2 regions of the Hoeflea algicola genome follow, and region 2 is predicted to be linked to the other one. Evidence: riboswitches for the same ligand, from Rfam matches in the RefSeq annotation. Region 2 holds a riboswitch; the other holds the start of a gene.
The links. A riboswitch is a leader RNA that binds a small molecule or an ion and turns the genes downstream of it on or off. The one in region 2 is predicted to bind S-adenosylmethionine.
Positions count from the first base shown of each region.

Region 1: it holds a riboswitch for S-adenosylmethionine, as region 2 does, so the genes downstream of both, OEG84_RS13855 (homoserine O-succinyltransferase) here and OEG84_RS19155 (O-succinylhomoserine sulfhydrylase) in region 2, are expected to answer to the same signal.

Region 1 is NZ_JAOVZR010000001.1:2,820,598-2,826,907, reverse strand. Features, by position in the region: gene OEG84_RS13880 (thiamine diphosphokinase) at 1-539, shown strand, start outside; gene OEG84_RS13875 (ABC-F family ATP-binding cassette domain-containing protein) at 542-2,368, shown strand; gene OEG84_RS13870 (hypothetical protein) at 2,381-2,755, opposite strand; gene OEG84_RS13865 (AAA family ATPase) at 2,925-3,767, shown strand; gene OEG84_RS13860 (GGDEF domain-containing protein) at 3,913-5,004, shown strand; SAM riboswitch at 5,065-5,142, shown strand; gene OEG84_RS13855 (homoserine O-succinyltransferase) at 5,200-6,138, shown strand; gene OEG84_RS13850 (GNAT family N-acetyltransferase) at 6,143-6,310, shown strand, end outside.
Region 2 is NZ_JAOVZR010000001.1:3,942,925-3,949,234, forward strand. Features, by position in the region: gene OEG84_RS19150 (CDP-alcohol phosphatidyltransferase family protein) at 149-772, shown strand; gene OEG84_RS19155 (O-succinylhomoserine sulfhydrylase) at 761-1,945, opposite strand; SAM riboswitch at 1,993-2,071, opposite strand; gene OEG84_RS19160 (2'-deoxycytidine 5'-triphosphate deaminase) at 2,149-3,237, shown strand; gene OEG84_RS19165 (ion transporter) at 3,366-4,169, opposite strand; tRNA gene OEG84_RS19170 (tRNA-Gly) at 4,296-4,369, shown strand; gene OEG84_RS19175 (hypothetical protein) at 4,790-5,089, shown strand; gene OEG84_RS25550 (Rap1a/Tai family immunity protein) at 5,313-5,657, opposite strand; gene OEG84_RS19180 (hypothetical protein) at 6,194-6,310, opposite strand, start outside.

The DNA.
Region 1 (6,310 bases), 1.1 Mb from region 2:
ATGCCCGGGCGCTGGGGCTGACGCCGGAACTGTGGGTTGGTGATTTCGATTCTGCCGATGACGCGTTGCTGGCGCGCCATGGCGATGTGCCGCGGCTGCCGTTCGCTGCGGCCAAGGACCTGACCGATGGCGAGATCGCGGTTGAACAGGCAATCGAGCGCGGTGCGCAGCGGCTGGTTATGGTCGGGGCACTGGCTGGCGAACGCAGCGATCACGCGCTTGCGCATCTTTTCCAGGCTGTCGCTCTTGGCGAACGCGGATATGACGTGGTGCTGACATCGGGCACAGAAGAGGCTGTTCCTCTGCGCCTGGAAGAGCGCGTGCTGGATTTGCCCGTCGGATCGCTGTTTTCGGTGATTGCGCTCGGCGCACTAACTGGTCTGAGCCTATCGGGTGTGAAATACCCGCTGGAAAAGGCTGACATTCCATTTGCCGCATCGCGCACCATATCCAATGTCGCTATGGGCGCGGTTACCGTCAGCCTCGAATCCGGGCGCGCGCTTTTGCTCGCCCGTCCTCATGATTTAACCGGAGCTTGAGCATGGCACCGCCAATTCTCAAACTTGATGATATTTGCCTGTCGTTCGGCGGCGACCCGCTGCTTGATGGTGTCCAGCTGCAGGTCGAGCCGGGCGAGCGGATCTGCCTTGTCGGGCGTAACGGCTCGGGCAAGTCGACGCTGCTCAAGATTGCCGCGGGGCAGGTTGAGCCGCAATCGGGCGAGATCTTCCGGCATCCGTCGGCAACCATCCGCTATCTGCCGCAGGCGCCGGATTTCGAAGGTTTCGCGACGGTTCAGGCCTATGCGGAAGCAGGGCTGGGACCAAATGACGATGTGCACCGGGTCAACTACCTGCTCGAACACCTGGGTCTTGATGGCGACGCCGATCCGCAGACATTGTCGGGCGGCGAGGCGCGACGGGCGGCGCTGGCACGGGTGCTGGCGCCGGAGCCTGATATCCTGCTTCTCGATGAGCCGACCAACCATCTCGACCTGCCGACGATCGAATGGCTGGAAGAGGAATTGTTGCGCAGCCGCAGCGCAATGCTGGTGATTTCGCATGACCGGCGGTTTCTCGAGCGCGTCAGCCGGGCAACGGTCTGGCTCGACCGGGGACGGTCGCTGAGACTTGACCGCGGGTTTGAACATTTTGAAGCCTGGCGCGATTCCGTGCTCGAAAACGAAGAGCTCGAGCAGCACAAGTTGGGACGTCAAATCGAGCGTGAAGAACACTGGTTGCGCTATGGCGTGACCGCGCGACGCAAGCGCAACATGCGGCGGCTGTCTGACCTCAAGACCATGCGTGCCGAGCATCGTGGCCACAAGGGCCCGCAAGGGCGGATCAACGCACAGGTTGCCGAGGGTCGCGATTCGGGCAAGCTGGTAATCGAGGCGGAAAATATATCCAAGAGTTATGGCGGAGCGCCGGTGGTGCGCGATGTCTCGATGCGGATCAATCGCGGCGACTGCATCGGTATTGTTGGTCCGAACGGCGCCGGCAAAACAACCTTGCTGAAGATGCTGATCGGGGAACTCAAGACCGATACCGGTTTTGTGCGACACGGCTCAAAGCTCGATATCGCCGTGCTCGACCAGCGCCGCGAAGTACTCAATCCGGAAGAGACGCTGGCGCATTATCTCACCGATGGGCGCGGTGACAATCTTCTGGTCAACGGCGAAGCCAAGCATGTTACGGGTTACATGAAGGATTTCCTGTTCCAGCCGGAGCAGGCGCGCACACCGATCCGCAATCTGTCGGGCGGCGAAAAGGCCCGGCTGGTGCTGGCGCGAATTCTGGCGCGCCCATCAAACCTGCTGATCCTTGACGAGCCGACCAACGACCTCGACATGGAAACGCTGGACCTGTTGCAGGAGGTGGTTTCATCCTATCCCGGCACCGTGATCCTGGTCAGCCATGACCGTGATTTTCTCGACCGTACTGTGACATCGACGCTGGCGCCGGCCGACCAGGCCAATCCGGACGGACGCTGGATCGCCTATGCCGGTGGTTACACCGACATGCTGGCCCAGCGCGGCGAGGAAGCGCGCGAGAAAAAGGCAAAACAGGCTCAGGAGGCGGGCCGCACGTCCGCTGGTTCAAAGCCCGCTGCGCCTGCGCGCGAAAATGCGCGCAAGCTGTCCTACAAGCAGAAATTTGCGCTTGAATCATTGCCCGGCAAGATCGCCGCCGGGCAAGAAAAACTTGCGAAAATCGAGGCCGAAATGGCCGATCCGGCGCTATTTGCCAAGGACCCCGACGGGTTTTCCGCCCGCGCCAAGGCGCACCTGGCGCTGAAAGCCGAGATCGAGGCGCTGGAAGGCGAATGGATGGAACTCGAAATGCTGCGCGAGGAAATCGAGGGTTGAAAAGCGGGCGGCCTATTTTGCCTCTTCCACCGACGCAACCACGAATGTGTGCAGCTCATCTTCACCGTGATCGCGGATCGACACATACTCGCCCGGTTTGAAGACGTGGTTGGAGAACCGGAAACCGGTTTCATCGTCGTCATCTCTGTCGGGTTCATAGTCGATAATCCAGCCACCTTTGGGGTGGTGAACAAGATAGCCGAGTTCGGACCGTTCGCCGTCCCAGAAGCGGGTGACGGTGGCTGATGACGGCGATTTCTCCCAGGCCGCCTGGTCAAGATGGCCATCTGCGTCGAGCGGGGCATGAATGTCGTAGCCGCGATGCTGGTTGCCTTCGGGAAAATCCTTGTTGCGGGCCATGGTCAGGTGAATGTGGTAGAGCGTCATATTGGTCTCCAGTCGATTGGCTTTTTCCGGGTCAGGTCTATCGTGTGCCGACCGTGATCGATCCGCATTGATCTGGCGCAAGTTATGCTAGCGGGTTGCGCGCAGCGCCGGTTATGGTGTTGAACGTGGCATGAAACGAGGCCGCAATTGGGGCGGCGCAGGAGAGCTTATGAAGTTTGAAGGCACAGCGGCCTATGTTGCCGAAAAGGACCTTACCATCGCGGTCAATGCGGCGATCCGGCTGGAACGACCGCTTCTGGTCAAGGGCGAGCCAGGAACCGGCAAGACCGAATTGGCCCACCAGGTGGCGCAATCGCTCGGGCTCGACCTGATCGAATGGTCGATAAAATCGACCACCAAGGCGCAGCAGGGGCTTTACGAGTATGACGCGGTCAGCCGTTTGCGGGATAGCCAACTCGGAGACGAACGAGTCAACGATGTCGCCAACTACATCCGCCGCGGCAAATTGTGGGATGCGTTTGCGGCCGACAAGAAGACGGTGTTGCTGATTGACGAGATCGATAAGGCCGATATCGAATTCCCGAACGATCTGCTGCAGGAACTCGATCGGATGGAGTTCTTTGTCTACGAGACCGGCGAGACGATTCGCGCCCGGCAGCGGCCGATCGTGATCATTACTTCCAACAACGAAAAAGAGCTTCCCGACGCGTTTTTGCGACGTTGCTTTTTCCATTATATCCGGTTTCCGGAAATGGAAACGCTGCAGCGCATCGTCGATGTGCACTATCCCGGCATCAAGCAGACGCTGGTGCGCGAGGCGTTGACCCAGTTTTATGCGATCCGCGAAACCGGCGGGCTGAAGAAGAAACCCTCCACATCCGAGGCGCTGGATTGGATCCGATTGCTGGTCGCCGATGACGTGACACCCGAGACGCTGCGAGGCGACGCCAGAAATGCACTGCCGAAACTGCACGGCGCGCTACTCAAGAACGAGCAGGATGTGCACCTGTTCGAGCGGTTGGCATTTCTGGCGCGCCAGCGAGGAAATTAGGCTTCCGGCCAATTTTCTTGGTGCAGGTAATCAAATAGCGACTTTTTGCTGCCATCCTGTTCGGGAAGCGAAATAGCGAAAGGTCAGCCTGTTGCCATATGCCGACGTGTCATATCAATGGCTTGGACCTGGAATATTTATTTCCATGGCAGCGGCATTTCTGTTGTTGTTCCTGCATGACCGCAAACGCACAGCTGCCTTGCACTTCTCCGGGGCGTTTTTTTGCGCCACCGTGGGATATACGCAGATCCTGCTGATTGATGGAGACTTGAGGCGGGCCAGCGTGCTGGTGACGATGCTGACGGCATTTGGCAGCTATGTCTTGTTGCTGAAGGGGATGTCGCGGCTGCACAAGCGCCCGTTTCCGTTGCTGTTATTCCTGCTGCCATGCGTGGTCGCCGTCGGCTTTTTTGCGGCATCCAAATCCGATCCGGCTGTGTTGGGGCTAAGGATTGCGGGGGTTTACGGGTTCATGGTGGTTGTTGACATCATGTGCGGGGTTATTGCCTGGCGCAGTGCGGCCCACCACATCGACAGGGTCATCGCCGTGATCTTTCTGTGCCAGGCGGCTGTTATCAGTCTGCTCGTCGGCCAATTGCTTATGCCCGGGGCGGAAAAGTTGAATATGGCAACGTTTGGAGCCTCGCATTTTGCCATTACCATGCGAACCGCCAATGCGCTGTTCGGTATCGCGCTCGGGATCGGGTTGTTTGTCCGGTTCGGCGTAATCGAAGTCGAGCGACTGACGCGGCTGGCAGGCACCGACCCGCTGACCGGGCTTCTCAACCGGCGGGCTTTTGAAACAGCGGCGCAAACGCTCCGATCGGTTTCAGAGCCACTGCCAACCGGCCTGATTGTCTGCGATATCGATCACTTCAAGCGCATCAATGATAATTACGGGCACGAAGTGGGTGACCGGACGCTCATGGCTTTCGCCAAGCTGTTGGTCGAGGAGGCTCCTGATACAGCGATCTGCACGCGGCTCGGCGGCGAGGAGTTTTGCGTCTTGCTGACGGGGGCAACCGCCGAAATGACTCAGTTGGTCGCCACGCGGTTGCGAGTGGCGATCGAGCAGATGCAACTGGGTGTAGAGACTGGCCAGTTGACGCTGACGGCTAGTTTTGGTTGGTGTGAACTGGCGCCGGCAGACGATCTGCGCGCGGCGATGGCCAATGCCGATGCCGCTGTGTACCAGGCCAAGAATGACGGCCGTAATCTGGTGCGCATGGCCGGGTGACAGGCAGTGGCGGATCGTCGGCTGCCGCTTTTTCTTGACCCGCCCCGGGCAAGCCGCTAATTTTTACGTCGTGGTGATTTGGCCGGCCGGCTTGCAGCCACGTAAAACAACTCGCTAAATGGCCGACGGGACCACCTCCCTCCGGACCGGCAGCGTATTCCCGCAGGCCGGTTTTTTGTTGGAGGTCAGTGCGTCATGCCGATCCGTATTCCCGATGGTCTTCCCGCCCGCAAGGTGCTGGTCAAGGAAGGCGTGCAAATTCTGGATGAATCGATTGCCGTCAGGCAGGATATTCGCCCGCTGCATATCGGGCTGCTGAACCTGATGCCCAACAAGATCGCCACCGAAACGCAGATCGCCCGGCTGGTCGGGGCCTCGCCGCTGCAGGTCGAACTGACCCTGGTGCGAATTGGCTCGCATGCCGCAAAGAACACCTCGGAAGATCATCTGATCAATTTCTACCATACTTGGGAGGAAGTGAAGCACCGCAAGTTTGATGGCTTCATCATCACCGGTGCGCCGATCGAGACATTGCCGTTCGACGATGTGACCTATTGGGAAGAACTCAAGGAAATCCTCGACTGGACGACGACCCATGTGCATTCAAGTTTCTTCGTCTGCTGGGGGGCGATGGCTGCTGCCTGGCATTTCCACCGGGTGCCCAAGCGGGCGCTTGAGCAAAAAGCATTCGGCATCTATCGGCACCGCAATCTCAACCCGGCCTCGCCCTATCTGATGGGATTTTCCGATGATTTCCAGGTGTCCGTGTCGCGCTGGACCGAGGTGCGGCGCGAGGATTTGACGCCGGACTTCGAAGTGCTGATGGAAAGCGACCAGACCGGACTTTGCCTGTTGCACGAGGCGTTCGCCAATCGGCTCTATATCTTCAATCACATCGAGTATGATTCCGGCACGCTGGCGGAAGAATATTTCCGCGACACCAAGGCGGGAACGCCGGTGGCGTTGCCGCACAACTATTTTCCGGATAATGATCCTGGAAAAAAGCCGCAGAACCGCTGGCGCAGCCATGCGTTCCTGCTGTTTGGCAACTGGATCAATCAGGTTTACCAGACCACGCCTTTCAATATTGAAGACATCGGTGAAGATCGTTCGTTGGCGCAGGCGGGGGAGTGAATTGATGGCAGCGAAGCTGGAAATTCGACCGATTGCCGCTGACGATGCCGTGGCATGGCGCGCCCTGTGGAAGGCTTATCTCGAGTTTTACGAATCAAGCGTGCCCGACGAGGTCTACCAGACCACATTCTCACGGCTTGTTTCGGATCATGCGGCGGGGGACGCTTCGTTT
Region 2 (6,310 bases):
CTCGTCAACCATATCCGCGCCTGCGTGCCGCTGTACCCCCATGATTGGATTGGTGTTGACCTGATTGTGATGCCTGAACCAGGCGGTCGCGCGTGACGATCGGTGGTAGCCGCGCTATCACAGCCAGAGAAGATCAAAGGATGACCTCATGTTGGATGGAACCGCGCGAAAACTGATCCAGCCCGGGCTCGACGGCGCGGGACGCTGGCTTGCGGCGCGGGGCGTCAGAGCCGATCATGTGACCGTAACGGCGTGCCTGCTCGGGCTTGCCGCCGCTGGTCTGATTGCGTTGGGTCACATGTACTGGGCGCTGACGTTGATTCTTGTCAGCCGCATCGGCGACGGTCTCGACGGCTCGGTCGCCCGTGCATCGAAAAAGACCGATTTCGGGGGCTATCTCGATATCACCCTCGATTTCGTCTTTTACGGTGCCATTCCGCTGGGCTTCGTCATTCATGATCCGACAGCTAACGGTCTGGCCGGTGCGGCGCTGATCTTTGCTTTTTACGTCAATGGTGCGAGTTTCCTCGCCTATGCCATCGTCGCTGAGAAGCGGGGGCTGACGTCGACCGCGCGCGGTGTCAAATCGATCTATTTCACCACCGGTCTCGCCGAAGCCAGCGAGACCTTCTTCGTGTTCGGGCTGTTCTGCCTGTGGCCGGCCTGGTTCGCACCCATCGCATGGGTGTTTGCCGTCATCTGTCTGTACACGGCGCTCTCCCGCATCATGCAGGCGCGCGCCGTGTTTGGTGAGCCGATCTTAGAGGCCTGAAAGCGCCCGGTCGAAATCCTCAATCAGATCCTGGACATCCTCGATCCCCAGCGAAAGCCGGACCATGCCCGGGGCGATCCCCAGCTCGTCGCGGGCTTCGTCGGTCAGGTTTTTGTGGGTGGTTGTCGCCGGGTGTGTGATCAGGCTCTTGGCATCGCCGAGATTGTTGGAAATCCGCACCACTTCGAGCGCGTTCTGCATCGCGAACGCTGCGGATTTGCCGCCCTTTAGTTCGAACGCCACCAGCGTCGATCCGCCCGACATCTGCCGCGCGCAGATTTCAGCTTGCGGGTGATCGGCACGCCCCGGGTAGGTCACCTTCGCCACCGCCGGATGCTCGGCAAGGAAATCGGTCACCGCACCGGCATTGCTAGTTTGCTGGCGCACTCGTAGCGGCAGGGTTTCCAGACCCTTGAGAAGGGTCCATGCGTTGAAGGGTGACAGCGATGGCCCGGTGTGGCGGAAATAGTCGTGCAGATGCTCGTCGATCCACGCCTTGTCCGACAGCACCACGCCACCCAAGCAGCGGCCCTGGCCGTCAATGTGTTTGGTCGCCGAATAGGCAACGACATGAGCGCCCAGTTCCAACGGCTTCTGCATCAGTGGCGTGGCGAATACGTTGTCGACCACCAGCTTGGCGCCAAGCTGGTTGGCAAGCTTCGCCACGCCGGCGATATCAACCACTTCAAGCGTCGGGTTGGCAGGGCTTTCAAGAAAGAAAACCTTGGTGTTTGGGCGGATGGCAGCCTCGAAATTGGCGAGATCACGGCCATCGACCAGCGTCGATTCGATGCCATATCGGGGCAACAATGTATCGATCACCCAGCGGCAGGAGCCAAACAGTGCCCGCGCCGAAACCACATGATCGCCGGCGCTGAGCTGGCACAGAAGCGCGGCTGAAACCGCCGCCATGCCCGAGGCGGTGGCGCGGGCCTCTTCGGCGCCTTCCATCAAGCACATGCGTTTTTCGAAAATGTCGTTGGTCGGACTGGCGTAACGCGCATAGATGAAACCGGGATCTTCGCCCCTGAAGCGTGCTTCTGCCGCTTCCGCGCTGTCATAGACGAAACCTTGCGTCATGTAGATCGCTTCGGAGGTCTCGCCAAAATTGGATCGGGTAAACCCGCCGTGCACGAGTTGGGTTGCGGGGCGAAGGGTATGGTTGCTTGTCATGGTCTTGGTCCAACATACAAAAAAACCGGCTTGCGAAAGTCGCCAGCCGGTTTTGCAACCCGACCTTTTTAGCGACTTGTTTAACGTGGCTGCAAGCCGGTCGGCCAAATCACCACGGGATAACCGTGTTTAATATCTCGTTGCGCTTGCGTCAATCGTCGTGTCTTGCCATCAAGACCAAAGTTGAAACGGAGCGGTAACAAGTGAGTGCTGGCATTCTCTCTGACAGGGCTATCCGAACCCTGTTTGATCACGGTGCGCTGCAGGCTGGCCGGGCGCTTGATGCGGATCAGATCCAGCCCGCCAGTCTTGACCTGCGACTTGGCGCCACAGCCTACCGGGTGCGCGCCTCGTTCCTTCCAGGACCGCTCAGCAAGGTGACTGACAAGCTCGCCCGGCTCAGCATGCACGAGATCGACCTGTCGGCCGGTGCCGTGCTCGAAACCGGTTGCGTCTACATTGTCCCGTTGCTTGAAAGCCTGGCGTTGCCACAGGCGATTTCCGCCTCCGCCAACCCCAAGAGTTCGACCGGCCGGCTAGACATTTTTACCCGGGTCATGACCGATTTCGGCCAGGAATTCGACAAAATCGCTGCCGGCTATCATGGTCCCTTGTGGCTGGAGGTCAGCCCCCGCACATTCCCGATCGTGGTCCGCACCGGCTCGCGGCTGTCGCAGGTCCGTTTCCGCGAAGGCCATGCGTTGCTCGACGAGACTGCGCTGTCGCAACTCCACCAGGCCGAAACACTGGTGGATTCCGACGCCGCCAATGTCTCAGGCGGCGGCATTGCGTTGTCGATAGATCTCAAGGGACAGGGACCGGATGCGCTGGTTGGCTACCGCGGCAAACACCATACGGCGGTGATCGATGTTGATAAGCGAGCCGCCCATGACGTCTTCGATTTCTGGGAACCGATCCACAATCGCGGCTCCGCTGATCTGATCTTGGATCCGGACGAATTCTACATTCTGGTCAGCCGTGAATCGGTGCACGTGCCGCCGCTCTACGCCGCCGAAATGACCCCGTTCGACCCGCTGGTTGGCGAGTTCAGGGTTCATTACGCAGGATTTTTCGACCCCGGCTTTGGCCATAGCGAAGCCGGCGGCGCTGGCAGCCGTGCGGTGCTCGAAGTGCGCAGCCACGAGGTGCCGTTCATCCTCGAACACGGCCAGATCGTCGGCCGGCTGGTCTATGAGAAAATGCTCGAACGCCCCGAGGCGCTCTATGGAACGGGGCTGGGATCGAACTACCAGGCGCAAGGCCTGAAGCTTTCCAAGCATTTCCGCGGCTAGCTTCACGGGCGCCAATGCTCGACGCATCGATTCCGGTGAGGCGCATTAGCCCTTGTTTTGACATGTCGTTACAGCAAAATCGCTGCACATTTTTGCACGGCGTGGTTTAGGCGTTCCCGACATTCTCATCAGGACGGCTGGGTTGCGCGTGTCTGCGCCGCACGCAATTCGGCCAGATCCCTGCGGATTGCCTTGAGTTCTTCCAGCATTGCGCTCTGGTCAGACACCATGGCTTCGCGGTCTGCCGTGACCTCGGCTTCATGTTCTTCCTGCATCGCAGAGACGATGATGCCGATGAACAGGTTAAGCACAGTAAACGTGGTGCAGGCGATGAACGGAATGAAGAACGCCCACGCCATCGGATGGACTTCCATCACAGGGCGGACGATGCCCATCGACCAGCTTTCCAGCGTCATGACCTGAAACAACGAGTAGGCTGAAGCCGGGATGGAGCCAAACCAGACGGGAAAGCTGTCACCATAGAGTTTAGTCGCCATTACCGAGAAAACATAAAAAACCAGGGTCAAAAGCAGCATGATCGAACCCATGCCGGGCAGGGCGCTGACCAGGCCTCCGACAACCCGCTTCAGCGATGGAACCATGCTTATGATCCGGAGCACTCTGAGAATGCGAAGCGCCCGGAGCACCGATAGCGCGCCCGTGGCCGGGACAAGCGCCACTCCCACCACGACCAGGTCAAATATCCGCCAGGGGTCACGGAAGAAATCAAGCCGCCACGCGACAAGCCGCGCCGTCACTTCCAGAACAAACACACCGAGTATGGCGCGGTCGAGCAGGCTCAGGAAACCACCGAACCGCTCCACTGCTGCAGGTACGGTTTCCAGTCCAAGAGTAATCGCATTGATGATGATCAGCACAGTGATCACACCTTCGAAGCGTCGCGACGTTAGAAAGGCTTTAAGCTGGTCCATGGATCAATCTAGGTTAAGGCAGAGTAGCCCCCCATATGAGATCGGACCTGCGTCCAGTCAACCCGGTCCAGGCCATCCAGGCGACTTGACACCGCCGCAGTTCAGCGCCATGAACGACCGGCTTTCGCGGGTGTAGCTCAATGGTAGAGCAGAAGCTTCCCAAGCTTACGACGAGGGTTCGATTCCCTTCACCCGCTCCATTAGAATTAAAATCCCTAAATGGCTTAATTTAGAGAATAGTATTCTACCAAATCAAATAGCCAGCGGAATTTATTCTAAGATTTTCCCGATTTTTAGCATATCCCACCCCCTATGAATCTCATTCGACGGTACTCGTGACGGTATCGTAGAGCGTACCGTCCCCGATACCGTCAGACCTGATTTTAGCAGCGCCCAACTCATTGATTTTGTTGGGCGCTGCTTCGCTGTGCCTGCTAGTTCGATTCCTGAAGACGACGAGGGTTAGGTTCTAAACACGGGAATCGAACTGCACCTATGCTGTTTATTGATGAGTAGAAGTATTCAAAAAATAAAACGAATTATTGAACTACCATTCTGCTTGGCGATACAAGTATTCAACATAATGTTGAATTGAATATAATAAATAAGGAGCGGAAGCGATGGGGAAAGTCTGGGATTTGATATATGTGTCTGACGGGGACAAGCGAACCATGTCGCTGGCCATCCTCGACGGGGAAAATGCCGAAATGGTCGGGCCGTTTGATGCCAAAAGCGCGGGGCCGCTTATTGTGCAGGCGCTAATCGACAATAACCTTGAGGCTCCCAAAAACGCCGAAATATCTTACATCGGTGCGCATTTTAGGAACATGAGCAAGGGGCAGAATAGGTCTGGTCAGGATTACCCATTCAAAGTCCCGACGGCCCTGACCAATGAAATACGGACCAACGGAGATGGGTGATATGGAACCCGTAGCATACGAACAATGCGATACATGCTACGGGTCTGGGGATTGCCAAGATTGCATGGGAGATGGCGATGACGACTGCCCGACTTGCGAAGGCGTAGGCTCATGCGATGAATGCGACGGCGAGGGGCAAGTAGAGGCGTGAATATAAATTAGGCACCACCCTAAATGGCGCGCCAACCTCTAATTCAGATAGCGCCCTGCCGCATTTCCCACGCTAGTCAGAGTTACAGGGGAATGCGTCATGGAAGGCACTCCACACTATGGAGGATGCCGATAGGTGCCATGTCTGTGGGTTGTCGCGAGTGTACTTGCACGCGACCTCATATAGTTGGCCACGGGACACTTCAGGGGCCACACAGGAACGGAGATCAGGTCTGTCCGTGTATCTCTGAGCGGTGGTGAAGCCATCATAGACGCCCAGAACATAACCGACCGCACCGGCGTTGTTCTCCTGACACCATTTGCTCAAGTCGTATCCGGTTACATATTCAGATCGCGCTGCCTGAGTTGTCGCCAAAAGGCTCATTGCGACAATCGCAAGTGTGAACTTTAAACCCATCGTCTACGCCCCTTCGGTTCAGACCCGTGTTAGCCGCATTTCCCAACGCTCGCCTAAGCCTGCGTACAGTACCAGATTACCAGCATCTTGGACGCCGGTGTCCACGAATTTGCTTGGCGTAATCGTCTCATATATGCTCATTTAGGCTCTCTGCGTCTCACCTTTCTGACGGTATCGGTGACGGTATCGAGAAAATGGAAAGCGAAAAGCGCAGCAAAAACAATGACTTAGCGTTGAATTCGATTCCCTTCACCCGCTCCATCGCTCCCGGCGCTATGATGCCTGTATCCGGGGAATGCTCCCCGTCGTGGTTCTCGGCAGGGTGCGGCGTCTTTTCCCACAGATGCGGTCTTATGTATCAAAAGCACCAAGCCCGATTCCGAAAGGAGGCGGTGATGTAGGGGCGGCGGCGTGAGAGCGCGCGCGGCGTGGGCCGTGGTGGTGGCACTATGTGGAATTATTTCCATCGTCACAGTACATCAAAGTGCCATCGTCATTGCTGGTAGTGTAGAAAAATCGGAAATCTGTAGCTCTGCTTACTCCAAAGCAATCCTCATAGGTAACGGTTCCGTAGATATAAAATGCAAAGTTCCCGCTTCGCATTCTTTTTTCTGCACGGCGGTGAAATTATCAGCCGTTTTTCCAAAGAGAAC